DNA from 2 places in the Fictibacillus enclensis genome. Region 1 is predicted to be linked to the other one. Evidence: a T-box and tRNA genes for the amino acid it is inferred to sense, from the RefSeq annotation. Region 1 holds a T-box; the other holds one or more tRNA genes.
The links. The T-box of region 1 lies ahead of pheS (phenylalanine--tRNA ligase subunit alpha). A T-box ahead of a tRNA ligase gene usually reads a tRNA of that ligase, here a tRNA-Phe.
Positions count from the first base shown of each region.

Region 1 (14,675 bases):
AGGTTTCCCTCGGAAATTCATATAATCCTTTTACTTTCGTATCAAATTTTCCCGCTGCCAGCCAGCTCAGCATCCAGGGGATTTCAATTCCATATTTGACTTCCTCTGTTTTTGGATCTGTAAATCCGCCGATCGCAAGAGGGGCATACCGCTGGGTTTCAAATAACCCTTCTGCCGCAGCCAGTTTTTCGGGAGAGTGCTCGTGTAAAATTTGTGCCGAGTGGTGCCCGGAAAAGCTGGAAACCAGTGAAAACACCAGCCCCACGATCATTGCCAGCAAAAACCCCTTTTTATGGTACACCGATTCATTTTTTGATAACTTTCCTCTCAAGAGCTTATAGGCACCGACCGACGCGACGGCAAATGCGCCTGTCATATAGGCTGTTACCGATACGTGAAAGGCAGAAGAAAGAAAGCTGGGGTTAAAAAACGCATCCCAGGGATTCACATCAAAAATGGTGCCATCCTTTGTGATTTTAAATCCATCGGGTGTATTCATCCACGTGTTGACCGCCGTGATTAAAATGGCTGAAGCTACGGCACCAAACGCAACGAGAATGACAGAAATGATGCGAAAGAACTTGGGCAAGCGGTCCGCCGCATAAACGTAAATCGACATGAACAGTGCTTCAATAAAAAAGGCAAACAGTTCGATCTGAAAGGGAAGGGAGATGACCTTTCCCACAATTTCCATGAAACCGGGCCACAGTAAGGACAGCTGAACGCCTACAATGGTTCCGGACGGAATGGCGACACCAAGCAATACAGCGAAAGCCTTTGTCCAGCGTTTGGCCATAATGGCATAATCATTGTCGTTTTTTACCTGGTGAAGAATTTCAGCGATGACAATCATCAAAGGAATCCCCACACCAAGTGTTGCAAATATAATGTGAAAGGCCAGGGAGGTTCCGAAAAAAGCCCGGGCAAGTACAACCGTATCCATTGTTCAACCACTCCTCATTCATTGGCTCATTGTTAAAGAAATCCATCTTTTCTATTGTTAACCTGTCATAAACCAAATGGAAATATTCATAGTCTCTGTAATTCCGAAGAATAACAGCTCGTCTTATGTCATATGATGGCGATAAGGAGGGTTGGATCATGCAGCATGAGCTCACAGAGATTCTGGATATTTTGAAGTTTGCCGGTATTTTTGCTCCGCTCTTTTTTATTCTTCTTCATCTGATGAGACAGTTTCTTTTTCTTCCCGTGGGGTTGATTTGTATGGCCGGAGGTGTTCTTTTTGGTTCCGTTTACGGAACACTGTATTCGATCATCGGCATTACCTTGTCCAGTGTGCTGTTTTATGGCCTTCTGAAAAAAATGCCGAATACGCTGAATCGGTTCCTGAAGATCAAGCGCAAAATTGTGGGGAAACGCATGCCGTTTTCGATTGGACAGATCGCCATTTTGAAACTCGTCCCTTTCATTCACTTTCAACTGCTGTCTTTGTTGATTCTGGAATTAACAAAGAGCTTTAAAGAGTATACAAAAGCAAGTGCGGTGTCCAATGTTCCTCTGGCTTTTATGTATTCCACCTTTGGGCATTACATTTTTAAAATTTCTGTTGTATGGGGCATTGGAATTGCCGCTGTCATGCTCGTTTTATTCCATCTTCTCCGAAAAAAAGAATGGGTCATAAAATGGGAAGAGTTTTTCGAAAAAGAAAAATCCAACGCCAAAAGCGCATAATGGAGAGGCTTGGGTCCCGGTAGCATGGCTGCCGGGTATTTTGCTTCCTTGTGATTTTGCAGGAACGATTGCTATAATGGGTCGATAGGAGGGGATCAAGTGAGTTTTAAAGAACTATTTGAAATGCAGGAAACACTGAATGCGCGAATTGTGGACGAGCATCAGTTACATAATGAGGATCTTTATGAAAAACGGCTGCTGGCTCTGCTTGTTGAACTGGGAGAGCTGGCAAACGAAACGCGTTGTTTTAAGTACTGGAGCTTAAAGCCTCCTTCCTCCTTTGAAGTAATTCTCGAGGAGTATGTTGACGGGCTTCATTTTCTTCTTTCGGTCGGCCTTGATCTTGGCATAAAGGATATGGATGATGCTGAATCCCTACAAAGGGATAATCTCACCGATCAGTTTTTGTCACTCTATCAACACATTGGAGAGCTTCAGAAGAAAAAAGATATCTCGTTGTTCCGGTCGCTTTTTTCCGAATTCGTCGGGCTGGGAGATCTGCTTGGTTTTTCGGAAGAAACGGTTATTGAAGGGTACAAGGATAAAAACCAAATTAACCATCAACGGCAGGATGAAGGCTATTAAAAACAACATCCCGGGAGATTTCCCGGGATGTTGTTTATTTTAAGCCGCTTGATAGCGTGGACAGCAATTCTTCTTTTTTCTGGGTGTCTGATTCTTTCCAGATGACCTCGAATAATACGCCAAGCCCTGGCAGCATTTTTTCTTCACCGCTCTGGATGGCATCCACAATCGTGCTTTCGAGCTGGTCTTTATTGTTGCCGGAAACATTTGCAAGAACTGCCTTACGGATATCGATATCCATATTTATCACCTCAGGATCAATTTAGTTCATTTAAGTTTTTGCTATTTCCTAGTTTTTATTAAGAGCTCATGGATTATGTATCATTTTGAAGATATAATAAAAAAAGTTGAACGTGATAAAGGATGGTTGAGGAATGAAACGGATTGAATCCGAACAAAATGCATCGGTTAAACAATGGAAAAAGCTCTATACGAAAAAGGAGCGGGACAAATCGGGCCAATTTATCATAGACGGCCCTCATTTGATTGAAGAAGCACTTCGTCATCACGTTCCCATTGCCCATTTGATTGTGGAGGAATCCTATATCCTTCCCGAAAATTGGGATGTATCTGCTCTGGACCCATGGGTGGTGCCGAAGAAAATCATGAAAATGCTTAGTGACACCGAGCATCCCCAAGGGGTGTTGGCGGTTTGCCGGATGAAAGAACAGCCTCTAAAAGCGAGACCAGATGGGAAGTATCTTTTGATCGACGGAGTACAGGACCCGGGCAACCTTGGAACCATCATCAGGACTGCAGACGCACAGGGTATAGATGGTATTATTCTGGGAGAAGGCACCGTTGATGTATATAACAGCAAAGTGCTCCGGTCCACTCAAGGGTCACTGTTTCATGTGCCGGTGGTAAAAGGAAGTCTGGACGAATGGATCGCGGATTGCAAAACGGTAGGTGTCCCAGTGTTTGTGTCTGCACTGAAAGGGGCAAAACCGCTTCAGGAGGTACAGTCATCCGGATCGTTCGCTCTTGTGGTCGGGAACGAAGGCAGCGGTGTCCGTTTTGAAAGCATAGAGGGGGCAGACGAATTGGTGTACATCCCCATGTTTGGGAATGCTGAATCGTTAAACGTGGCTGTGGCCGCAGGAATCATGCTGTATGAACTCATGAGAAACCGGCAATAATTGAATGGAAAACGTAATTTCAATTGCACAGCCATCAATGTTCCACTATAATAAGAAGACAACTGCATGAACCAAATGCAATGATGGAGAGTAGTACATAAAAGCTCGCCGGTAAAGGGAGGAAGCACCTTGACTGAAAGTGTTTCTACGGTTGAATTTATCGAATTCGCTCCTGAGCAGTCGCCTGAACGAATTGTCAGTAGGGTGAACCGGATCCAGTCCGTTATGGAAATGAAGTGAACAAGAACAAGAGGCGCTTTGCCTTTTTCTCTTGATTAATTTGGGTGGTACCGCGAATCCTCGTCCCTTTTCGGACGGGGTTTTTTTATTTTCAAAAGGAGGCCGAAAAAATGCAGGACCGATTACAAGCACTAAAAGAAGAAGCACTGCTGAAAATTGAGCAGGCAAGTGATTTAAAAGCATTGCAGGATATTAAAGTATCCTATTTGGGTAAGAAGGGCCCGATTACTGAAGTATTGAAAGGAATGGGCAAGCTTTCACCCGAAGAGCGCCCGGTCGTAGGGGCTTATGCCAACGAGGTCCGAGACGCTATCACATCTGCGCTGGAATTAAAAATCAGCGAACTGGAACAAGCGGTAATTGAAGAAAAGCTGAAAAAAGAATCCATTGATGTCACGCTTCCGGGACGCCCGGTCCGAAAAGGAAACGCTCATCCGTTAACTGCAGTTATTGAAGAAATTGAAGACCTTTTCTTAACGATGGGCTTTACTGTGGCTGAAGGACCTGAGGTGGAAACGGATTATTATAATTTCGAAGCGTTAAACCTTCCGAAAGACCATCCGGCACGCGACATGCAGGACTCATTCTTTATCACGGAGGACATTCTGCTTCGAACTCAAACCTCACCGGTTCAGGCGAGAACAATGGAAAAGCATCACGGGAGAGGCCCGGTTAAGATCATATCGCCCGGTAAAGTGTACCGCAGGGACGATGATGATGCGACACACTCCCATCAGTTCATGCAGATCGAGGGTCTGGTTGTTGATGAAAATGTCCGCTTGAGTGACTTGAAGGGCGTCTTGGAGACCTTTGCGAAAAAAATGTTCGGAGAAGAACGCAAAATCCGTTTACGTCCAAGTTTCTTCCCGTTTACAGAACCGTCTGTGGAAATGGACATCTCCTGTTTTAAATGCGGAGGAAAAGGCTGCTCCATCTGTAAGCATACAGGCTGGATTGAAATTCTTGGAGCAGGCATGGTTCATCCGAACGTACTTGAAATGGCAGGCTTTGATTCGAAAAAATATACCGGATTTGCATTCGGCATGGGTCCTGAGCGTATTGCCATGCTGAAATATGGGATTGATGATATCCGTCATTTTTACACAAATGATCTTCGTTTCTTAAAACAATTTAAAAAGGCATAAGGAGGGGAATGTTGTGTTAGTTTCTTATAATTGGCTAAAAGACTATGTAAACCTTGATCTTTCAGCAGCTGAACTTGCTGATAAAATAACAAAAAGCGGAATTGAAGTAGAAATCGTTGAATCCCTCAATAAAGGGATTACCGGTGTGGTGGTTGGCCTCGTGCTGGAATGCGTACAGCATCCAAACGCGGACAAATTGCGTGTATGTAAAGTTGACCTCGGTGAAGAAGAACCGGTTCAAATCGTATGCGGGGCACCGAACGTGGCGGCCGGCCAGAAAGTTCCGGTCGCAAAAGTGGGAGCAGTACTTCCGGGGAACTTCAAAATAAAAAAAGCGAAGCTGCGCGGAGAAGCCTCCAATGGAATGATCTGCTCTCTCACTGAATTGGGCGTTGAAGGTAAACTTGTGCCAAAGGAATATTCCAGCGGGATCTTTGTTATGCCATCCGACGCGGAAATCGGAAGCGATGCATTGGCGTACCTGAATCTTGATGATTATGTTCTGGAACTTGGATTAACGCCTAACCGTGCAGACTGCCTGAATATGCTTGGAGTCGCTTATGAAGTAGCTGCTATCTTAAATGAAGAACTACGCCTTCCTGAAGTGCAGGTGGAAGCGTCGGGAGAGAAAGCATCTGACTATGTATCCGTTGCGGTCGATGCAAAAGAAGACAATCCGTATTACGGTGCCATGATCATCAAGAATATCACAATCGCTCCCTCGCCGTTATGGATGCAAAACCGCCTGATTGCAGCAGGAATTCGTCCCATCAATAACGTGGTGGATATTACAAACTACGTGTTGCTGGAGTACGGCCAGCCGCTTCATGCATTTGACTATGACCGGCTTGGATCCAAGGAGATTCTTGTCCGCCGTGCAAAAGACGGTGAGGAGATGGTTACTCTTGATAATGCCAAGAGAAAGCTGGGCACCAATCACCTGGTGATCACCAATGGTAAAGAGCCTGTGGCTGTTGCCGGTGTAATGGGTGGTGCCACATCCGAGGTGCAGGATGACACAACAACCGTATTGCTTGAAGCTGCCTATTTTGAAGGCATCCGTGTAAGAGCGGCTTCCAAGGATCTTGGGCTGAGAAGTGAAGCCAGCTCTCGCTATGAAAAAGGAATCGACCGAAATCGTGTATATGATGCGGCATACCGTGCAGCTTCTCTCATGGCCCAATACGCAGGCGGTGAAGTGGCACAAGGAATCGTTGAAGCCGGAGAGCGTTTGGTTTCTGAAGGAAAAGCTGAAGTGACGCAAACGCGGATTAACACCTTGCTCGGAACCGAGATCGAAGGTGAACAGATCAGCGATATTTTAAAGCGTCTTCGCTTTGAATTTGACGTTCAAGGTGAAAACTATGTTGTTACCGTTCCAACGAGAAGACCGGATATCACGATTGATGCCGATCTTGTGGAAGAAGTCGGACGAATTTATGGATATGACCGAATTCCAACCACCTACCTGTTAAGCGAAGGGCGTCCTGGCGGGCTTACACCATATCAGGCCGCACGACGGAAAGTGATGCGCTATATGGAAGGAACCGGTTTGTATCAGGCTGTCACCTATGCGCTCACAACGACTGAAAAATCCAATGCCTTTACGTTTTCAGAGGAACAGGAAAACGTGCACAGCATCAAGGTTTCTCACCCGATGAGTGAAGAGCGCAGTACGCTCAGAAGCACGCTGATTCCTCAGCTTCTCGAAGTGTTAAAGCATAATCATCACCGTTCGATTGATGATGTGGGAATCTTTGAAATCAGTTCGGTATTTTTTGCCCATGAGCAATCCCTGTCCGTTTTGCCGGAAGAGAAAACGTATCTTTCCGGGGCTTTGACCGGGTTATGGAGTATTCATCCTTGGCAGGGTGAGAAGAAGAAAATTGATTTCTTTGTTGTGAAGGGAATTCTTGAAGGGCTGTTTGAAGAGCTTGGCTTGCACAGCAGAATTTCATTTGAGATTGAGAGCCTTCCAGGCATGCATCCCGGCCGTACAGCTGTAGTGAAACTCGACAGCATTGTCGTCGGATTCATCGGGCAGATTCATCCGGGAACCCAGAAGGAATGGGATTTGAATGAAAGCTATGTGTTTGAATTGGATCTTGACCAGCTCCTTGGGGCAAGTGTCGAACCGACCGTGTATCAAACTCTTCCTCGATTCCCTTCCATCACTCGGGATATTGCCGTAGTGGTTGATCAAAATCTGCCGGCAGGCGATTTGAACACGGTCATCCATGAAGCTGGAGGAGAGTTGCTGAAGGAAAGCAGCCTGTTTGATTTGTATGAAGGAGAACGGATGGAAGAAGGAAAGAAATCGTTGGCGTTCTCGCTTAAATACTACGATCCTGAACGAACGTTAACAGATGAAGAAGTAACGAAAGCTCATGAAAATATCCTGCGCAGCCTGGAAGAGCGATTTGGTGCCTCATTGCGTAAATAATGCTGCAAAAAACCCGCTGTCTGAAACCAGACAGCGGGTTTTTTCGTATAATGAGACTAGTTGCGCTTTCCGTGTGCCAGATTCATCGCCTTTTTCGTGTTGGCAAAATGAATCTTGGCGATATCGTTCAAGAAATCCGGGCCATGTTTGCGAATCAATTCGGCGGCCTTGACATCCACTTTGCTGCCCGCGCCCTTTGGAATTTCGATTCCTGTTTTGGCACTGATTTTATCCATTTCGTTTATAAAAGCATAGCGTGCGAGAATGGAGGACGCTGCCACTGAAAGATGCAGGGATTCGCCTTTGGTGGCAAAGTACACTTGATCTTTTACCACCGTGGATTGCCGTGACAGGTAGTTGAAGTAGACGCCCGGTTCACAGAATTGATCCACCAGGATACCGTCCACTTTTTCATTCTTCGTTTTTTCCAGCATATGAAGAAGCGCTTTATTATGCAAAAGAGCCTTCATTTTTCCCTGGCTCATTCCCTTGGCCTGCAACTCGTTATATTTTCGGTTGTCGAGCACCAGCAGGCTATAGGGAATGGTATGCAAGAGATCTTTGGCAATGGAAACGATCTGGAGATCATTCAAAAACTTTGAATCTTTGACCCCGAGCTCTCTGAGGAGTTCCAGCTTGGATTCCGGCACATACGATGCAACCACGGTGATCGGGCCGAAAAAATCTCCGGTTCCGACTTCATCACTGCCAATGAGGGATAAAGAGCCAACATTTTCGGGAGGAGCGTAGGCATGGGCTGGTTTGTCCTTCTTTGGTTTGCTTGCTGAGGGAGCAGGTTTGATGTTCCATTTTAGGGCTTCCGCTTCCGCATTCTTTCCTTGAAATAATACTTTTCCAGATTTATAGGCAGTTATGGTGCATCCCGGCGGCTTTGCGGTAAAAATGCTGCCAGGCGGTGAGGCGGCCGGAATGAATGCTTTGTAGGCTTCTTTCATCTTCTGGATTTCCTGTGTAGTTGCTTGCAATACGGTGTTCGCCATTTTTATTTTCCTTTTCACTAAATTTGTTTTACAAAATTTTGCTTTAATGTTAACAGATGATACAACAAATATTTTCATAAGTGTTCGCTTTCTGTTAAGATAATGAATAGAGTTTCATCCTTTTATAAGAAAGTGAGCTATGAATGGAGGTAATTTTGTGGCGGAAGAAAACATGAGAGAACGGACCATCGTTGAGATCTTTGGTCAAAAATATACAGTAATGGGTACTGAGACTTCCAGCCACATTCGTTCAGTCGCTGCAATGGTTGACGAAAAAATGAGGGACATCCAGCAATATAACGCTGTGCTCGATACGAAACAGCTTGCCGTCCTTACTGCAGTTAACATCATGAACGAATACTTAAAGACTAAAGAAGAGCTGGAAAAATTGCAACAGCAGATTAGGAAAGAGGATAGATAAATGTTAGATTTAATATTGATTGTTCTTTTGATTGCAGGGTTCTTTATCGGCCTGAAGCGCGGGCTTGTCATGCAGGTTGTCCACCTCGTCGGTTTTATTGCTGCATATGTGGTGGCGTATCTGTACTTTGATGATCTGGCACCGCATCTGAAACTTTGGATTCCATATCCATCGGTTGGAAATGACAGTCCAATGTCATCCATCCTGAACAGCATATCACTCGAGGACGTTTATTACCGGGCGATTGCCTTTGCGCTCCTTTTCTTTGCAACCAAAATATTGCTTCAGATTGTCGGCAACATGCTCAGCTTCATTGCAGAATTGCCGCTGCTCCGTACCGTGAACCGCTGGCTTGGAGGCGTTCTCGGATTTGTTGAAGTCTACCTGATTTTATTTCTGTTGCTTTATGTGGCTTCCCTTGTACCATCGGGTTCCATTCATACCGCATTTCAGGATTCCTTCATCGGACAGAGCATGGTAAAAAACACCCCGGTCTTCTCGGATACGATAAAAGATTTGTGGAGCAAAAACATGGCATAAAACTTCTCTCAAGCAGAGAAGTTTTTTTACCGTACGAGTCGATCAAATTGAAGGAGGGAATTCCCGATGAACAAAAAAGAAGTTGTTAATGTGCTGGAAGTAATAGCCGTTTATATGGAAATCAAAGGGGAAAACTCATTTAAAACCTCAGCGTACAGAAAAGCAGCCCAGGCTCTGGAGACAGACGACCGGAACATGGAGCAGATTGAGGATCCTTCTAAATTAAAAGGGATTGGAAAAGGAACCGCTTCCGTAATCACGGAACTTATGGAAACAGGAAGGTCATCTTTACTTGAAGAATTGCAGGCAACGCTTCCTTCCGGCCTGTTAACCATGCTCAAAATTCCGGGTCTTGGCGGCAAAAAAATATCAAAGCTTTATCAGGAACTCGGTGTTACCGATATTGATAGTTTAAAAGAGGCCTGTGAACAGGAAAAAGTGAGAGGCCTTGCCGGATTTGGAACAAAAACAGAGGAGAAAATTCTTGCGGCCATTGAAGAGCTTGGAAAGCGTCCGGACCGTTTGCCCATTGCTTACATGCTGTCCGTGGCCGAAAAAATAGAAAAGCAACTTTCACAAATCGATGGCGTCGAGCGGTTTTCCAGGGCTGGAAGCCTGCGACGCTGCCGTGAAACCATTAAAGATTTAGACTTTATTCTTGCCGTGTCCGAACCTTCTTTTATTAAGGAAAAGCTTATAGAGCTTGAAGACGTTTCCGAAATCATCGCCAAAGGAGATACGAAGGTATCAGTCGTGCTCCAATATGATTACCCGGTTTCTGTTGATTTCCGTTTGGTCGCCGAAGAGCAGTTTGCCACAGCGCTGCATCATTTCACCGGCTCCATGGGGCATAATGTGCAGATGAGACAGCTGGCCAAGGAACGAAATGAAAAGATTAGTGAATACGGCGTAGAGAATTCAGAGACCGGCGAAATGTTGACGTTTGATTCTGAAGAAGACTTTTATGCTCACTTTGGCCTTCAATACATCCCGCCGGAAGTCCGTGAAGGCGAAAATGAACTGGAACTTTTTCGTGAACCGCAAAGGCTCATTCAAGAAAGTGACATAAATAGCGATCTCCATATGCACTCCACCTGGAGCGACGGCGCCAACACCATTGAAGAAATGGCTGAGGCGGTGAGGGCCAAGGGATATACACACATGGCCATTACGGACCATTCAAAGTACCTGGTCGTCGCCAATGGGCTGACGCCGGAACGCCTCCGCAAACAGCGGCATGAAATTGACCGTTTGAACGAAAAATACACCGATTTTAAAATTCTGGCTGGTGTAGAAATGGATATTCTTCCGGATGGCTCACTCGATTATGATGATGAAATGCTGGCTGAGATGGACCTTGTGATTGCATCGATCCACTCTTCATTTTCCCAAAACAGGGAAACGATCATGAAACGGTTGAAAACAGCGCTAACCAGCCATCATGTGGATATTATTGCCCATCCGACCGGCCGGATTATCGGACGCCGTCCAGGCTATGACGTGGATGTGGAATTGCTGATTGAACTTGCCGCAGAAACAAATACTGCTCTTGAACTGAATGCCCATCCCAGCCGTTTGGATCTAGCTCCGCAATGGCTGAAGCTGGCACAGGAAAAAGGCGTGAAAATTACCATTAACACGGATGCCCATTATAAAGATACACTCGATTTTATGGAAGTGGGTACAGCTGTCGCAAGAAAAGGGTATATACGCCCTGAAAATGTATTGAACACGATGACACTGGAAGAACTGACTTCCTTTTTAAAACGAAACGACAATAAGGAATAGCGAACGCTCCTAAGGAGGAGGAATCATTTTGCAAGAACGTGTTCAGAGAGTATTAGAATACACCAAAATTATTGAACAGCTAAAAAAGCATGCCAGCTCAAGCCTGGGACGACAAAAGGCGGAACAGCTGCAGCCATCCATTGATTTTGAGGAAATCAAGCACTGGCAGGACGGCACGGATGAAGGCGTAAAAGTCCTTCGTCTGAAAGGGCAGGCCCCACTCGGGGGAATCCGGGACATCCGGGCAAGCCTGAAGCGTACCCAGATTGGCGGTGTGCTGAATACGGATGAGCTTTTGGATATCTCCACCACCATTTATGGCGGAAGACGCTTCAAGCGGTTTACCGAAGGAATGGTGGAAGACGGAATAGAACTGCCAATTCTTGATAGCCTGGTGGCGGATATTGAACCCCTTACCGATCTTGAGCGGGAAATCAAAGCCTGTATTGATGATAACGGCCATGTGATGGACAGCGCAAGCCCAGCTCTTCGCACGATTCGCGGTCAGCTTCGCACATTTGAATCCAGGGTCCGGGAGAAGCTCGAGAGCATGGTGCGCTCCTCCAGCTACCAAAAAATGCTGTCTGATGCAATCATCACCATCCGGAACGAACGTTTTGTGCTCCCAGTCAAACAGGAATACAGAGGCAATTTTGGCGGTATGGTTCATGACCAGTCTGCATCTGGAGCAACGCTGTTTATCGAGCCGCAGGCCGTGGTTACGATCAACAACCAGCTGAAAGAAGCGAAAGCCAAAGAAGCCAGGGAAATCGAAAAGATCCTGAGAGAGCTGTCTGTGCTTGTTGGGGAATCAGCCGAACTTCTTGCGCATAATGTAGCCATTTTGGCGGACATTGATTTTATTTTCACGAAAGCACAGTACAGCCGGGTATTAAAAGCAACAAAACCGATCATGAACGACAGAGAATACATTTCCCTTCATAAGGGACGGCATCCACTGCTCGACCAGGATACTGTTGTTCCCATTGATGTGGAGCTTGGCGGTGCGTTTCAATCGCTGATTATTACCGGACCGAACACGGGCGGTAAAACCGTTACGCTCAAAACCATCGGCCTGTTGTCATTGATGGCCCAGTCCGGCCTTCAGATTCCAGCCGAAGAAGAATCCGAAATGACCGTTTTTGAAGCCATTTATGCTGATATCGGGGATGAACAGTCGATTGAACAGTCATTGAGTACGTTCTCCTCACATATGGTCAACATCGTCGACATTTTAAAACAAGTGAACTTCAAAAGCCTGGTTTTATTTGATGAACTGGGCGCTGGCACCGATCCGCAGGAAGGAGCAGCCCTGGCCATCTCCATCCTGGATTATGTGTATGCCCGCGGGGCGAAAGTCATCGCAACAACTCACTATAGCGAACTAAAGGCGTATGCGTATAACCGTGACGGGGTGATCAACGCAAGTGTCGAGTTTAACGTGGAGACACTGCGGCCGACCTATAAGCTTTTGATCGGCGTACCCGGCAGAAGCAACGCGTTCGAAATCTCAAGGCGACTTGGTCTGAAGCCATCAATTATCGACGAAGCAAAATCGCAAATCAGTGATGAAGATAACAAGATTGACAACATGATTCGTTCTCTTGAGGACAACCAGAAACGTGCCCAGGAAGAACGTGAAAAAGCGATTGCCATCCGGAAGGAAGCGGAACAGCTTAAAGCGGATCTGGAAGCCGAACTGCGCCACCTCGAACAGGACCGAGACCGTTTGCTTGAAGAAGCAGAGCGAAAAGCGGAAGAAGCGGTCGCCAATGCTAAACAAACTGCAGAAACTGTTATTAAAGAACTTCGCGAATATCAGAAAGAGGCGGCAGGAAATGTTAAGGAACACCGTTTGATCGATGCGCGCAAACGCCTGGAAAACGCCACACCGAGCCTTCGCTCCAAAAAGAAGAAATCCACAGGTGCTGCCAAGCCTAAGACCGTTTCTTTCAAGCCGGGTGACGAAGTCAAGGTGCTGAGCTTTGGCCAAAAAGGGCACATCATTAACAAAGTCAGCGACAAAGAGTATCAGGTTCAAATTGGTATTTTAAAAATGAATGTGGCTGTGGGTGATCTTGAACCGATCAAGCAAACGAAAGAGAAAAAGCCCGAGCCGCGTTCCTTTGTCAAAGTAAAGGGCAGTGATGACTCGGTTCGTCCGGAGCTCGATCTTAGGGGCAAGCGTTACGAGGATGCCATGATCGAAGTGGATAAATACCTGGATGAGGCGATGCTCGCAGGATATCCTCAAGTTTCCATCATTCACGGAAAAGGAACGGGTGCACTTCGTTCCGGTGTTCAGCAGCTTCTTAAGTCCCATCCCAATGTGAAATCGACCCGGATGGGGGCAGCCAATGAAGGCGGAAGCGGAATTACAGTCGCTTTACTAAAATAATCGGAGGTTAGAGATGGATGTATCCCAGAGTCCGTTTATCCAAACGGCAGCATACTACAGTGTAGTCGTCCTTTTTCTCGTCATATTCCTTGCAATATTTGAGCTGGTTACCCGGTATCAGAACTGGGTGGAAATAAAAAACGGAAACGTGGCTGTTGCCATGGCGACTGGTGGGAAGATTTTTGGTATTGCCAACATCTTCAGATACTCCATTGCCCAGAACGACTCCTTGCCGCAGATGATGGGGTGGGGGCTGTTCGGCTTTGTGCTGCTGTTGGTAGGGTATTTTATCTTTGAATTTCTAACCCCGAAATTTAATATAGACGAAGAGATTGAAAACGATAACCGGGCAGTGGGGCTGATCTCTATGATCATTTCCATCGGATTGTCCTTTGTTATCGGTTCAGGGATCCACTAGGAGAGAGTGAAGCATCGATGGACACATTATGGAAAGTTTTATTTGTAGTAAGCGGCCTTTTTATTCTGTTCGGCATCGTTTATTTGCTTTTTTTTACGTAAATATTTAAAAGGTTGCAGCGCACTGTGATGCGCTGCAGCTTTCTTTGTTGTTTTTATAGCAGAAGAAACCGGCCTGATTTTGGCCGGTTTTTGAGTAAATAGAGGTTTTTTGGGTCCGTCATGGCGGAGGTATTCGCTCGCATCCCTCAACACAAAAGCGTGTTGCTGGCTGTGAACTTCAGCGCTTGTCGGACCAAAACGGTCCCTTCAGCTTTTCTTGATCCAGCTTCAGAAGGCAAAGCCTCGGCCGTTTCACTCTCTCACCTCAACACAAAAGTCGTGTTGCTGTGCGAGAGTTCCAACGTCTTTCGGCTCTGAACGCCTGCTTCAGCTTTTCTTGATCCAGCTTCAGAAGGCAAAGCCTCGGCCGTTTCACTCTCTCACCTCAACACAAAAGTCGTGTTGCTGTGCGAGAGTTCCAACGTCTTTCGGCTCTGAACGCCTGCTTCAGCTTTTCCAACTAATACTCAATCTCGTCATAGTCGGCTGGCTGGGTGGTGAGCTCGTTGTTGTTTTTCATGCCAATTTCGCTTGAGAGTTCATGCTGTGATTTAATTTTGCCATGGGGGTGCTGGGTTTCTTTTCCCGCTCTTTGTTCCCCTTCTCTTCGTGCTTTGGAATGGGTCATTTTTTTCTCCTCCTTTGCGCTTTACTGTTAGTATGCGGTCTAGAAACACAGTCAATCCGCGAAAAAAAGTGCCAAATCCAGTAAAAAGTTTTTAAATTTTAAAAATATATGTTAAATTGAATGCGTTTTCACTATA
Region 1 is NZ_CP126109.1:3,281,649-3,296,323, reverse strand. Features, by position in the region: gene QNH15_RS17315 (cytochrome ubiquinol oxidase subunit I) at 1-943, opposite strand, end outside; gene QNH15_RS17310 (TVP38/TMEM64 family protein) at 1,102-1,692, shown strand; gene QNH15_RS17305 (dUTP diphosphatase) at 1,792-2,277, shown strand; gene sspI (small acid-soluble spore protein SspI) at 2,312-2,518, opposite strand; gene QNH15_RS17295 (TrmH family RNA methyltransferase) at 2,652-3,416, shown strand; T-box leader at 3,488-3,727, shown strand; gene pheS (phenylalanine--tRNA ligase subunit alpha) at 3,767-4,801, shown strand; gene pheT (phenylalanine--tRNA ligase subunit beta) at 4,815-7,244, shown strand; gene rnhC (ribonuclease HIII) at 7,301-8,245, opposite strand; gene zapA (cell division protein ZapA) at 8,385-8,666, shown strand; gene QNH15_RS17270 (CvpA family protein) at 8,667-9,206, shown strand; gene polX (DNA polymerase/3'-5' exonuclease PolX) at 9,273-10,994, shown strand; gene QNH15_RS17260 (endonuclease MutS2) at 11,023-13,392, shown strand; gene QNH15_RS17255 (DUF350 domain-containing protein) at 13,406-13,810, shown strand; gene QNH15_RS26130 (DUF6254 family protein) at 14,372-14,539, opposite strand.

Region 2 (14,675 bases), 2.5 Mb from region 1:
TTAAAGAAGGGGGAAAGGGTGCTGATCACTTCACCGCTGACGGCCCGCCCTTTAATAAAAGCACTAATCGAAGAAGCTTATGCAATGGGTGCTTACCCGTATGTTAACCTTTATGATGATGAAATAAACCGGTATTTGTATACGGGGTATGAAGCGGAACAGCTCGAAACCTCCATGCAATGGGACTTAAAGAGGGTGAAGGAAGTGGATGCGTATATCTCCATTTCAAGTTCTGAAAACGATGCTGAACTTTCTGATGTGCCCGGAGAGAAGTTCCGCCTGCGCGGTAAATACTTTAAGCCGGTACAAAAAGTCATCATCAACGACCGCAAATGGGTATTGTTGAATTATCCGACGCAGGGTCTTGCCCAAAAGGCGAAGATGAGCTATGAGGCGTTTACAAATTTTCTTCTTGATGTCTGCAATGTGGACTATGTAAAAATGGACCAGGCCCAGCAGCCTTTAAAGGAATTAATGGAACGCACCGATAGAGTAAGGATTGTGTCTCCGGGTACGGATCTGACCTTCTCCATCAAAGGCATTCCTGCCGTGAAGTGTGCAGGGGAAAACAACATTCCGGATGGGGAGGTATTTACAGCTCCGGTCAAAGATAGTGTCAACGGAACCATCACCTACAATACTCCTTGTCCATACCGCGGAACGGTATTTAACAATGTAAGTCTTACATTCAAGGACGGAAAAATTGTAGAAGCAACAGCTGATAATTCAGATAAAATCAATGAGATTTTTGAGACGGATGAAGGAGCGCGTTTTGTCGGTGAGTTTGCGATTGGCGTAAATCCGATGATTTTGCACCCAATGGGAGATATCCTGTTTGACGAAAAAATAGCAGGAAGCATTCACTTCACTCCGGGTGAGGCCTATGAGGATGCGGACAATGGAAACCGTTCTTCCGTTCACTGGGATATGGTGCTCATCCAGCGACCTGAGTATGGCGGGGGAGAGCTGTATTTTGATGACGTTCTTGTTCGAAAGGATGGATTGTTTGTCCTTCCTGAGCTTGAAGGGCTAAATCCTCAGCATTTAAAATAAAAAATTTAACAGAACAGTTGGTACCGCAGATTCGAAAATGCATAGAATTTAGTAATAACTCTTCCAATCAGTGCGGGATTCATTCCCGCACTTTTTCCTTTGACCACCTTTTTAATCCTTGGGAGGAAACAGCATGTACATTGTGACATCAGCAAAAATCAGAGAAGACCTTCAAAAAGCACTTTTGGACCGTTTTCCCAATGAGAACTTTTATTTTCATGAAAACATAAACGAAGCACAAACGAATTTAAAGAACGCAGAGATTTTAATAACGCTTGGGGAAGACTTAAGTAGAGAGCATATTGAAGAAGCTGTTCATCTAAAATGGATTATGGTCATATCCGCCGGAATGGACAGGATGCCATTTCAGGCCATCAAGGAAAAGGGTATATTGGTGACGAATGCAAGAGGCATCCATAAAACCCCAATGGCCGAGTATACGATGGGCATGATATTGCAGACGGCAAGACAAGCTAAAATCCTGATCAAGCACCAGGAGCAGGGCATTTGGGACAGAAGTGTTCCGATGAGTGAAATATCTGGCCGTACGATTGGTATTTTGGGAACTGGGGCCATTGGTAGTGAAATCGCCAGGCTCGCCAAGGCATTTGGCATGACGACGCTTGGGTTTAACAGAAGCGGGGAGCATGCTGAATATGTGGACAGAATGTATTCGAAAGGGGAGGAGCTGGCATCCGTCCTCAAGGAGAGCGACTACCTTGTCTCTGTGCTTCCGACTACAGAGGAAACAAAGGGCTTTCTTTCGCTCGAGCATTTTCGGCGCATGAAGAAGTCTGCAGTATTTCTTAATATCGGGAGGGGAACAACGGTTGTTCAAGATGACTTGATTTCGGCTCTTCGGCAGGGGGAGATTGCCCATGCGGTTCTCGATGTGTTCGAAGAAGAGCCTCTTCCTGCAAACAATCCGCTCTGGAAAATGAATAATGTTACCATTACTCCCCATCTTTCCGGGATCTCTCCTTTATATCAGGACAGGGCCATTCAGCTGTTTGCAGAAAACCTGGAGAAATATAAGATGAAAGACCCTCTTTTAGCCAATATCATCGCAGTAGAGCGGGGCTATTGATTGACAAATGCAGGCATTTCGAGATACACTATTTATAAATATTACAATGTAAGAATATCTTTTGAGAGCGAGGTGCATGACGATGTCTGAAGTACGCATTAATGAAGCAATTGACACATTAAAGCAGTCTGGAGTCCGCATTACTCCTCAGCGTCATGCGATTCTGGAACATCTGATACAATCAATGACCCATCCGACCGCAGATGAAATATATAAGTCCTTGGAAGGCAAATTTCCCAATATGAGTGTAGCGACGGTTTATAACAACCTTCGTGTATTTAAAGAAGTTGGTCTCGTTAAGGAATTGACGTACGGAGATGCCTCCAGCCGTTTTGATTGCGTCACCACCGAACACTATCACATCATTTGTGAAGGGTGCGGAAAAATTGTGGATTTCCATTATCCAGGACTGGATGAGGTGGAAGCGCTGGCCGAGTCCGTTACAGGTTTTGATGTTGGCCATCACCGCATGGAGATCTACGGTACATGCCCGGAATGCAGAACCAATAAAACAAAAATAAGCTGAACCAGCTTGGCTGGATTCAGCTTATTTTTTTGATGCTTGTTTCATTGCGCGTCTGGAGTTGTATTTTTCATCAAATTCAAGGCCTTCGAGATTTTTATCAAGTGTCAATGGCTGATTGCAGGACATGCAGGCATCCGCTCGCCCCAGAACCTTTGTTATCTTATTGCAGTTCGGACAGACCACCTGAACCGCATTGGTTGAGATCATTCCGATCCAAAAATAAACTCCGGCACTGGCGAGGGTTGCAAGAAATCCAATTAACATAAATAATGACATTAGTATAAAATGGCTTCTGAAGTACAGGCCGGCGTACATAATAATAATTCCGATAAACACAAGACTTAGAGCAAACGTACGTATTTTATTAATCTTGCTCGTATATTTTATCATGATTGTCCCTCCTAACTTACAGTATACAAGGACTTGGAAAAAAAGAAAGGATTTTCAGACCTTGCGTTGAATTGGTTGGAGACCGAAATCAGAACGGGAGTTGAAGGCATGGAAGACTTGTTACGCCCGCTTTATCAGGAAAGGGCAAGTAACGAAAACACATTGGGAGTACTGTTAATCGAAAGCAATAAACCGTTTAGCCCATTAACGGACAACTTTGACAGCATCCTCTTTATTATTGTGACAAAAGGGGAAAAACCATGGAGCGTTAAACATTACGAATATGGTGATAAAATCGCAGCTTTACATATTGTAACGGAAGATCAGCTGAACCAATGGCTTCTTCTGGGTTCGAACCGCCGTGTGGTTGATTGGGTTGTAAACGGAAAAGTTCTATTTAACCGAAACGAATATATTACGGAGCTTCGTGACCGATTGGACAAGTTTCCCGTACCGGAACGATCCAAGAAAATAACCATTGAGTTCGGCAAGCTGCTCCGCCGTTTTTCCGATGGAAAGGAATTGTTCCACAGCAGTCAGTACCTTGATTCATTCAACCATATTCTGCATGCCTTGCATCACCTGGCCCGTCTGGCTGTGATCGAACGCGGATTTCACCCGGAAATTACGGTCTGGAATCAGGTGAAGGTGATTGAGCCCCAAATTTACAAACTATATGAAGAACTTATTACCGGGAATGAACCGATTGAAAAAAGGATCGAACTTCTCTTAATTGCCAGCGAGTTCTCCATTAGTTCCAAAACAAAGCTTGGCGCCGGACATTTGCTGAGCGTATTTCAGGAACAAAACGAATGGTCTGTTGCCGAATTAATGGAGCATCATGAGGTGGCCGATTATTCTATTGACCTGACCGTCCTTCTTGAACACCTGATCGAAAGGGGAATCATCCATGTGATCAGGCAGGAAACCAAGGGAAAACACTTGTATCACCGCCACTACACCACTAAATTCTAAAAAAGAACAACTTTTTTCGAAAAAGGTGTTGACCACTTTCTAACTAACATGGTATAGTACTACTTGTCGCTGAAACGACGCGGCAAATAAACGAAATAAACAAAGCAAAAAAGTGGTTGACACCTTTCGTCAAAGGTGCTATCATAAGAAAGTCGCCAAAACGAGCGGCATCGACAAAATGTTCTTTGAAAACCAAACAAAAGCCAGAGTAAGTCAGGGATTTTACAATCCCATCAATTTCTTATTTTTAAACATTAAGAGCTATATCAAACACTTTATTGGAGAGTTTGATCCTGGCTCAGGATGAACGCTGGCGGCGTGCCTAATACATGCAAGTCGAGCGAATGACGAGGAGCTTGCTCCTCTGATTTAGCGGCGGACGGGTGAGTAACACGTGGGTAACCTGCCTGTAAGACGGGGATAACTCCGGGAAACCGGAGCTAATACCGGATGATAACGAGAAGCGCCTGCTTCTTTTTTGAAAGTCGGTTTCGGCTGACGCTTACAGATGGGCCCGCGGCGCATTAGCTAGTTGGTGAGGTAACGGCTCACCAAGGCGACGATGCGTAGCCGACCTGAGAGGGTGATCGGCCACACTGGGACTGAGACACGGCCCAGACTCCTACGGGAGGCAGCAGTAGGGAATCTTCGGCAATGGACGAAAGTCTGACCGAGCAACGCCGCGTGAGCGATGAAGGCCTTCGGGTCGTAAAGCTCTGTTGTCAGAGAAGAACAAGTACCGGAGTAACTGCCGGTACCTTGACGGTACCTGACCAGAAAGCCACGGCTAACTACGTGCCAGCAGCCGCGGTAATACGTAGGTGGCAAGCGTTATCCGGAATTATTGGGCGTAAAGCGCGCGCAGGCGGTCTTTTAAGTCTGATGTGAAAGCCCACGGCTCAACCGTGGAGGGTCATTGGAAACTGGGAGACTTGAGTGCAGGAGAGAAAAGTGGAATTCCACGTGTAGCGGTGAAATGCGTAGAGATGTGGAGGAACACCAGTGGCGAAGGCGGCTTTTTGGCCTGTAACTGACGCTGAGGCGCGAAAGCGTGGGGAGCAAACAGGATTAGATACCCTGGTAGTCCACGCCGTAAACGATGAGTGCTAGGTGTTGGGGGGTTCCACCCTCAGTGCTGACGTTAACACATTAAGCACTCCGCCTGGGGAGTACGGCCGCAAGGCTGAAACTCAAAGGAATTGACGGGGGCCCGCACAAGCAGTGGAGCATGTGGTTTAATTCGAAGCAACGCGAAGAACCTTACCAGGTCTTGACATCCTCTGACCACTTGAGAGATCAAGCTTTCCCCTTCGGGGGACAGAGTGACAGGTGGTGCATGGTTGTCGTCAGCTCGTGTCGTGAGATGTTGGGTTAAGTCCCGCAACGAGCGCAACCCTTGACCTTAGTTGCCAGCATTCAGTTGGGCACTCTAAGGTGACTGCCGGTGACAAACCGGAGGAAGGTGGGGATGACGTCAAATCATCATGCCCCTTATGACCTGGGCTACACACGTGCTACAATGGGTGGTACAAAGGGTTGCGAAGCCGCGAGGCCGAGCCAATCCCAAAAAGCCACTCTCAGTTCGGATTGTAGGCTGCAACTCGCCTACATGAAGCCGGAATTGCTAGTAATCGCGGATCAGCATGCCGCGGTGAATACGTTCCCGGGCCTTGTACACACCGCCCGTCACACCACGAGAGTTTGTAACACCCGAAGTCGGTGGGGTAACCTTTTGGAGCCAGCCGCCGAAGGTGGGACAGATGATTGGGGTGAAGTCGTAACAAGGTAGCCGTATCGGAAGGTGCGGCTGGATCACCTCCTTTCTATGGAGACATGAGCACTCAGGTGCCTCATGAATCTTACTCTGAGCTTTTGTTTGGTTTTGAAAGAACATCGTTTCTTTCAATTCATAATAAGGTTACACATTTGTTGTGGCCATGTTCCTTGAAAACTAGATAACGAAACATCCAAACAAGCCAACTAATTCATTAGTTGTGCGCTGATTTAGTACTATTTTTAACGATCTTACGATCGTGTTAAAGGTTAAGCTAGAAAGGGCGCACGGTGGATGCCTTGGCACTAGGAGCCGAAGAAGGACGGGACGAACACCGATATGCCTCGGGGAGCTGTAAGTAAGCGTTGATCCGGGGATTTCCGAATGGGGGAACCCACCATCCGTAATGGGATGGTATCCATATCTGAATACATAGGATATGAGAAGGCAGACCCGGGGAACTGAAACATCTAAGTACCCGGAGGAAGAGAAAGCAAATGCGATTTCCTGAGTAGCGGCGAGCGAAACGGAAACAGCCCAAACCAGAGGGCTTGCCCTCTGGGGTTGTAGGACACTCTACATGGAGTTACAAAGGAACGGGGTAGATGAAGCGGTCTGGAAAGGCCGGCCAAAGAAGGTAACAGCCCTGTAGTTGAAACTTCGTTCCCTCCTGAGTGGATCCTGAGTACGGCGGGACACGTGAAACCCCGTCGGAATCCGGGAGGACCATCTCCCAAGGCTAAATACTCCCTAGTGACCGATAGTGAACCAGTACCGTGAGGGAAAGGTGAAAAGCACCCCGGAAGGGGAGTGAAAGAGATCCTGAAACCGTGTGCCTACAAGTAGTTGGAGCCCATTAACGGGTGACAGCGTGCCTTTTGTAGAATGAACCGGCGAGTTACGATAACGTGCAAGGTTAAGCCGAGAAGGCGGAGCCGCAGCGAAAGCGAGTCTGAATAGGGCGCCATAGTACGTTGTCGTAGACCCGAAACCGTGTGATCTACCCATGTCCAGGGTGAAGTTCAGGTAACACTGAATGGAGGCCCGAACCCACGCACGTTGAAAAGTGCGGGGATGAGGTGTGGGTAGGGGTGAAATGCCAATCGAACACGGAGATAGCTGGTTCTCCCCGAAATAGCTTTAGGGCTAGCCTCGCGGCTAGAGTCCTGGAGGTAGAGCACTGATTGGACTAGGGGCCCCCACAGGGTTACCGAATTCAGTCAAACTCCGAATGCCAGAGACTTATCCGCGGGAGTCAGACTGCGAGTGATAAGATCCGTAGTCAAGAGGGAAACAGCCCAGACCATCAGCTAAGGTCCCAAAGTATACGTTAAGTGGGAAAGGATGTGGAGTTGCCCAGACAACCAGGATGTTGGCTTAGAAGCAGCCACCATTTAAAGAGTGCGTAATAGCTCACTGGTCGAGTGACTCTGCGCCGAAAATGTACCGGGGCTAAACGTATCACCGAAGCTATGGATTGTACCGTCAGGTACAGTGGTAGGGGAGCGTTCGAAGTGCGGTGAAGTCAGACCGGAAGGACTGGTGGAGCGCTTTGAAGTGAGAATGCCGGTATGAGTAGCGAAAGACAAGTGAGAATCTTGTCCATCGAAAGCCTAAGGTTTCCTGAGGAAGGCTCGTCCGCTCAGGGTTAGTCGGGACCTAAGCCGAGGCCGAAAGGCGTAGGCGATGGCCAACAGGTTGAAATTCCTGTACCACCTCCTTTCCGTTTGAACGACGGGGGGACGCAGGAAGGTAGGGAGAGCGCGCGAATGGAAATGCGCGTCTAAGCAGTTAGGCTGATTGTGAGGCAAATCCCGCAATCGTGAAGGCTGAGCTGTGACGGCGAGGGAAATTACAGTACCGAAGTCCCTGATCCTACACTGCCAAGAAAAGCCTCTAGTGAGGAAAGAGGTGCCCGTACCGCAAACCGACACAGGTAGGCGAGGAGAGAATCCTAAGATGATCGGGAGAACTCTCGTTAAGGAACTCGGCAAAATGACCCCGTAACTTCGGGAGAAGGGGTGCTCTGGTAGGGTTTATCGCCCGAGAGAGCCGCAGTGAATAGATCCAAGCGACTGTTTAGCAAAAACACAGGTCTCTGCGAAGCCGCAAGGCGAAGTATAGGGGCTGACACCTGCCCGGTGCTGGAAGGTTAAGAGGAGGGGTTATCCCTTAGGGGAGAAGCTCTGAATTGAAGCCCCAGTAAACGGCGGCCGTAACTATAACGGTCCTAAGGTAGCGAAATTCCTTGTCGGGTAAGTTCCGACCCGCACGAAAGGTGTAACGATTTGGATACTGTCTCAACGAGAGACCCGGTGAAATTATAGTACCTGTGAAGATGCAGGTTACCCGCGACAGGACGGAAAGACCCCATGGAGCTTTACTGCAGCTTGATATTGGATTTTGGTACAGTTTGTACAGGATAGGTAGGAGCCTGAGAAGTCGGAGCGCCAGCTTCGATGGAGGCGTCGGTGGGATACTACCCTGACTGTATTGAAATTCTAACCTGGAACCGTGATCCGGTTCGGAGACAGTGTCAGGTGGGCAGTTTGACTGGGGCGGTCGCCTCCTAAATCGTAACGGAGGCGCCCAAAGGTTCCCTCAGAATGGTTGGAAATCATTCGCAGAGTGTAAAGGCACAAGGGAGCTTGACTGCGAGACCTACAAGTCGAGCAGGGACGAAAGTCGGGCTTAGTGATCCGGTGGTTCCGCATGGAAGGGCCATCGCTCAACGGATAAAAGCTACCCTGGGGATAACAGGCTTATCTCCCCCAAGAGTCCACATCGACGGGGAGGTTTGGCACCTCGATGTCGGCTCATCGCATCCTGGGGCTGAAGTAGGTCCCAAGGGTTGGGCTGTTCGCCCATTAAAGCGGTACGCGAGCTGGGTTCAGAACGTCGTGAGACAGTTCGGTCCCTATCCGTCGCGGGCGCAGGAAATTTGAGAGGAGCTGTCCTTAGTACGAGAGGACCGGGATGGACACACCGCTGGTGTACCAGTTGTTCCGCCAGGGGCATAGCTGGGTAGCTACGTGTGGACGGGATAAGTGCTGAAAGCATCTAAGCATGAAGCCCCCCTCAAGATGAGATTTCCCATCACGTCAAGTGAGTAAGACCCCTTAGAGATGATGAGGTTGATAGGTCTGGTGTGGAAGCGTGGTGACACGTGGAGCTGACAGATACTAATCGGTCGAGGGCTTATCCTTAAAAACAAAAGCGGAATGAACCGCTTATATCCGACAAGCGTTGGAGACCCTGACAAGAACACGGTTTTGGTGTTCGTCGGAAGGGACGAAACGACCTCGAGGATATGGTTCATGAAGCTGGACGTTATCAGTAAGTTTGGATGAAGTTATCTAGTTTTGAGGGAATATGCCTCAAAAACAAAAGGTTTGTCAGCGACAAGAGATTCAAGGAAGCAAAACGACGACTCTCCGGAGTGTACTTACCGTACATGAGGAAGAGGAGGAGTGAAGCTGACGAAGCAAATCGCCGTTGATCACAAACCGATATATGTCTGGTGGCAATAGCGAAGAGGTCACACCCGTTCCCATACCGAACACGGAAGTTAAGCTCTTCAGCGCCGATGGTAGTTGGGGGCTTCCCCCTGTTAGAGTAGGACGTTGCCGGGCATATATATTATTCCACAGTAGCTCAGTGGTAGAGCTATCGGCTGTTAACCGATCGGTCGTAGGTTCGAGTCCTACCTGTGGAGCCATTATATGGAGAGCTGTCCGAGTGGCCGAAGGAGCACGATTGGAAATCGTGTATACGTTAACCGCGTATCAAGGGTTCAAATCCCTTGCTCTCCGCCATAATTACTTAACATACGGCCCGTTGGTCAAGCGGTTAAGACACCGCCCTTTCACGGCGGTAACACGGGTTCGAATCCCGTACGGGTCACCAAGTTTTTTCATGAAAATGAAAACAACCATGTTTTTTTCGAAGAAAAAAACTTATACATATAAACCTTTCGGAGGATTAGCTCAGCTGGGAGAGCACCTGCCTTACAAGCAGGGGGTCGGCGGTTCGAACCCGTCATCCTCCACCATTTTATCTTAATATATTGATTATCATCGCGGGGTGGAGCAACGAGCGCTACAGCACGATTAAGCTGCGAGTAAACTCGACGCATACACTTCAAAGAAAATACTGGTAGAGGAAGAGTTCCTCATACTCGGACACATCGTCCGTAACCTTAATATCATCGCGGGGTGGAGCAGTCTGGTAGCTCGTTGGGCTCATAACCCAAAGGTCGCAGGTTCAAATCCTGTCCCCGCAACCAAATGGACTCGTGGTGTAGCGGTTAACATGCCTGCCTGTCACGCAGGAGATCGCCGGTTCGATCCCGGTCGGGTCCGCCATTTTATCTTTAATAAGAAGTTTTGGCTCGATAGCTCAGTCGGTAGAGCAGAGGACTGAAAATCCTCGTGTCGGCGGTTCGATTCCGTCTCGAGCCACCATTTTTGGCGCCGGTTTAGCTCAATTGGTAGAGCAACTGACTTGTAATCAGTAGGTTGGGGGTTCAAGTCCTCTAGCCGGCACCACTATCCTTTTTGTTCAAAGTGTAAGAAATTTCCTCTTGAAGAATACATGGATATGTATTAAAATAGGTTTTGTCTCTCATGGAGGGGTAGCGAAGTGGCTAAACGCGGCGGACTGTAAATCCGCTCCTTTGGGTTCGGCGGTTCGAATCCGTCCCCCTCCACCATCTAATTTTTAGCACATTTATTTTGATTTAGGGGCATAGTTTAAAGGTAGAACGAAGGTCTCCAAAACCTTTGGTGTGGGTTCGATTCCTACTGCCCCTGCCATATGGCGATCGTGGCGAAGTGGTTAACGCACCGGATTGTGGTTCCGGCATTCGTGGGTTCGATTCCCATCGGTCGCCCCATATGATTGGGCTATAGCCAAGTGGTAAGGCAACGGACTTTGACTCCGTCATTCGTAGGTTCGAATCCTGCTAGCCCAGCCATATATGCGGAAGTAGTTCAGTGGTAGAATACAACCTTGCCAAGGTTGGGGTCGCGGGTTCGAATCCCGTCTTCCGCTCCAATTATATGATCTTTAAATGGCGGCATAGCCAAGTGGTAAGGCCAGGGTCTGCAAAACCCTTATCCACCGGTTCGAATCCGGTTGCCGCCTCCACTACATACCACCCAGCCGGGGTGGTGGAATTGGCAGACACACAGGACTTAAAATCCTGCGGTAGGTGACTACCGTGCCGGTTCGAGTCCGGCCCTCGGCACCAATTAAATACACTGCCAGCTTTACTTTTCACATGCCGGTGTGGCGGAATTGGCAGACGCGCACGACTCAAAATCGTGTTCCTTCGGGAGTGTCGGTTCGACCCCGACCACCGGTACCATTACATAACTATCAAAGACTTCTTACATTTGTAAGGAGTCTTTTTTGCTTAAATGGACAATCTTCTTACCTCACATATGCCGTCTCCCATCTTTCATTGTTTGAATGTACTGGTTGTAAACGAATTTGAAAGAGTGATCGATGGTTGATGAATAAGAAACAACATAAATATGTTTGCCCTAAGCCAGCCAACTTTCACGTTCTCCATTACATTGGACCAGCAATATCCAATCGGAACAATAGGGGCAGAAACGACAATCAGTGGAACAGAGTGTTTCAATATTTGCGGACCTTTATGTTCTTGATTTCATAAAAAGTAATGGAAGGTTGTCATATTTTTAATACACGCTGACTATATTGGTATCAAGGCAGTTGTAGGTTTTAGCGCAGGACTTCGTTTTAAATGAAGTCCTGCGCTTTTTTTATTGGATGAGATAGGATTCAGAGGAACCGCCGTTGATTTGAACAAACATTTTCTCGATCGCTGATAGCAGTTTTTGGGCCTCATCGTCCGCCATGGAGGGTCTGAGGTAAACGAGCTGGAGGGCATTTTTGACCTGTTCTCCTGTCATGGTGCGTTTGGAATCGACGATAGGGCTTCCAAATGCGCCGTTTTCGTCTGCTGACAGAAGTTTCCCTTCCATGTTCATTAAACGACCGTTTAACCCTTCATATTGATCTCCAGGAGCTCCTATTTTAATTTCAACGTCTCCATGGACCCCATCTGCATTATAAATCCCTAAAGGTATACCATATTGAAGGGAAAAGAAGTTATTTACGTCAACGGCCGAATTGACCAGTGCTACGTCCTTGCCGCCATATACACGGCGCAGGAGAGCTTCAGAGGAAGGTCTGTAGCGGGACGGATCCATGGAAAGCTTTTTGAAGACCTGACGCCATTCCTGTATACCCGGGTGGTCGGCCGCAGCCTTTTCAAGAGCATCTAGTTTCAGGGATTCAAGAAATAATTGGAATCTGCCTTTTAGCATTTGCGGTGATTCTTCAATCACGATATCATGATATAGTATTACGCCCATTTTAAAGGAAGGAACAAGCTTTTTTATGTCCTCTGCCAGTTTAATCATCAACTTTTCACCCTTATCTTATAGCTGTATTTTATAGTTAGTTTACCATAGATGAAATCATCCATTTAAGGAGAAAGGAGGTGCAGTCATGACAGGCGCCCAGTTAAAAGAAGAACTCCTTGCATATAGTAAATCAATTGGTATCGACAAGATTGGGTTTGCTGCCGCGGATGTCTTTGCGGAACTGAAGGAAAGGCTTAAGGAACAGCAGAACCACGGATACCAATCTGGATTCGAAGAAAAAGATATCGAGAAACGGACGAATCCCCAGCTGCTGCTTGAGGGAGCGAACACCATCATCTCGATTGCTCTTGCTTATCCTTCCAGGATGAAAGATGCTCCACAAAGTACAAGGGAAGCGAGAAGAGGAATATTTTGCAGAGCTTCCTGGGGTGTGGATTACCATCATATTTTGCGTGAGAAATTAAGGCTGCTGGAAGCATTTATCGCTGAAAAAGCCCCGTATGCCCGTTCTGTGTCGATGGTGGATACCGGCGAACTGTCTGATCGTGCGGTGGCAGAAAGTGCCGGAATTGGCTGGAGCGGAAAAAATTGCGCAACCATTACGCCGGAGTTTGGTTCATATGTTTATTTGGGAGAGATGCTGACGACGGTTTATCTTCCGCCTGATACGCCCATCACAGACCAATGCGGAGATTGCAACATCTGTGTGGAGGCTTGTCCTACGGGCGCTCTCGTACAAGGGGGACAGCTCGATTCGAACAAATGCATCGCCTTTTTAACACAAACTAAGGATTTTCTTCCTGATCAATATCGTGAAAAGATCGGCAACCGGTTGTATGGTTGTGATACATGCCAAACGGTCTGCCCTAAAAATAAAGGAAAAGATTTTCACCTTCATCCCGAAATGGAGCCGGATCCTGAAATTGCAAAACCTTTATTAAAGCCGCTACTGAAGATGAGCAACCGGGAATTCAAGGAGAAGTTCGGCCATGTGTCTGGTTCCTGGAGGGGGAAAAAGCCGATTCAACGAAATGCCATCATTGCGCTTGCCCATTTTAAGGATACCAGTGCTGTCGGAGATTTGGCGCAGCTCATGAAGGAGGACCAAAGGCCCGTTATTCGCGGAACCGCTGCCTGGGCACTCGGTAAAATAGGCTCAGAGGCGGCGGAAAACGAGCTTATTTCGGCGAAAGAACAAGAAAATGACGGAAATGTGGCAGCTGAGATCAACAAAGGCCTTCAAATGATTCAAAATCAAGGCATACACTAATCGCATCGCAACTGCATGTCCGTTAGTATAGAAACCAAGAAAATAAAAGAAGGGATTTTTATGTGTAATATCAAAACCTTATTCTCTTACGAGGAAATGGATAGCCCCATTGGCCCCCTGACTGTGATCACTACACAAAACGGCATTTGCCGGATTGACTTTGGGAGCCTTGAAGAAAATTTACCATCCCTTCAATCCTGGATGTCAAAGCACTATCTTAAGGGGGAACTGATCCATTCACCGGAAGAACTCAAACCGGCTGTTGATCAGCTTGCGAGTTATTTCAGCGGGAATCTCCAACAGTTTACTATTCCTTTGGATTTATATGGCACTCCTTTTCAGATTAAAGTGTGGGAGGAGCTTAAGGGAATTCCCTATGGTGCCACATGTTCCTATAAAGACATTGCTCAAGGAATTGGTGCACCCAAAGCAGTAAGAGCTGTAGGCAGTGCAAACAATAAAAATCCAGTTCCGATCATTATTCCTTGTCATCGTGTGGTAGGGAGCAATGGTGCCCTGGTCGGTTACGGCGGGGGTCTGGATAAAAAAGAGCTTCTTTTAAACATCGAGCTTCAAAACTTTATACCTAAGTCTTCCTGAACCGTTTATTATGACGGTTCTTTTTTTTTGGCTCTGATTCATATGGTAATAGTACGTTACTTTTGCAGCAGTGGAGGTGCCATATGAACTGGCTGGAACATCTCAAATTTTATGTCCAAAAGCTGACCGACTGGATGGTCAATGAGAACTGGAGTGATAGTGTTCAGCTTCCGATGGAGGAAAGGGAAAGCTTTGCAAGGAAAAAACAGGCACTGCATGAAAGGAATGCGGTTCTTGTCAATAATAATGTGGAGGCGCAGGTTCTCAGGCATTCGGTTTTTAATGATACGAGACAGGTGGATTATGTACTTCACTTCAGCAATTTAATCCGGCATGGATTCGATTTTTATGTTGAGGAGTGGATCCAGCAGAGGCGGGCTGTGTTTAAAGACGACGTGCTGATCAGCGACCAGCTGCTGAATCCTGAAGGGAAGCATAAAGAAAAAGTGAAGATCGAAAGGGAAACGGATCCGCCTCAACCGCGAAAGCATTCGTACGATCGGCTTGCAGCGGTACGGTATGCCGAGCGATGGTGGAATACCTACAATCCAGCTTACAAGTCATTTGATGTTGATTGTACAAAC
Region 2 is NZ_CP126109.1:816,075-830,749, forward strand. Features, by position in the region: gene QNH15_RS04350 (aminopeptidase) at 1-1,053, shown strand, start outside; gene QNH15_RS04355 (D-2-hydroxyacid dehydrogenase) at 1,187-2,140, shown strand; gene perR (peroxide-responsive transcriptional repressor PerR) at 2,223-2,666, shown strand; gene QNH15_RS04365 (YgzB family protein) at 2,688-3,056, opposite strand; gene QNH15_RS04370 (nucleotidyltransferase-like protein) at 3,165-4,031, shown strand; rRNA gene QNH15_RS04375 (16S ribosomal RNA) at 4,307-5,854, shown strand; rRNA gene QNH15_RS04380 (23S ribosomal RNA) at 6,073-9,011, shown strand; rRNA gene rrf (5S ribosomal RNA) at 9,322-9,437, shown strand; tRNA gene QNH15_RS04390 (tRNA-Asn) at 9,449-9,523, shown strand; tRNA gene QNH15_RS04395 (tRNA-Ser) at 9,530-9,620, shown strand; tRNA gene QNH15_RS04400 (tRNA-Glu) at 9,637-9,711, shown strand; tRNA gene QNH15_RS04405 (tRNA-Val) at 9,781-9,856, shown strand; tRNA gene QNH15_RS04410 (tRNA-Met) at 10,014-10,090, shown strand; tRNA gene QNH15_RS04415 (tRNA-Asp) at 10,094-10,169, shown strand; tRNA gene QNH15_RS04420 (tRNA-Phe) at 10,193-10,268, shown strand; tRNA gene QNH15_RS04425 (tRNA-Thr) at 10,277-10,352, shown strand; tRNA gene QNH15_RS04430 (tRNA-Tyr) at 10,433-10,516, shown strand; tRNA gene QNH15_RS04435 (tRNA-Trp) at 10,546-10,619, shown strand; tRNA gene QNH15_RS04440 (tRNA-His) at 10,624-10,699, shown strand; tRNA gene QNH15_RS04445 (tRNA-Gln) at 10,706-10,780, shown strand; tRNA gene QNH15_RS04450 (tRNA-Gly) at 10,786-10,860, shown strand; tRNA gene QNH15_RS04455 (tRNA-Cys) at 10,879-10,953, shown strand; tRNA gene QNH15_RS04460 (tRNA-Leu) at 10,968-11,056, shown strand; tRNA gene QNH15_RS04465 (tRNA-Leu) at 11,089-11,173, shown strand; gene QNH15_RS04470 (B3/B4 domain-containing protein) at 11,595-12,257, opposite strand; gene queG (tRNA epoxyqueuosine(34) reductase QueG) at 12,346-13,491, shown strand; gene QNH15_RS04480 (methylated-DNA--[protein]-cysteine S-methyltransferase) at 13,552-14,091, shown strand; gene QNH15_RS04485 (amidase domain-containing protein) at 14,175-14,675, shown strand, end outside.
Region 2: it encodes a tRNA-Phe, which carries the amino acid that the T-box ahead of pheS (phenylalanine--tRNA ligase subunit alpha) is inferred to sense. The anticodon was not compared.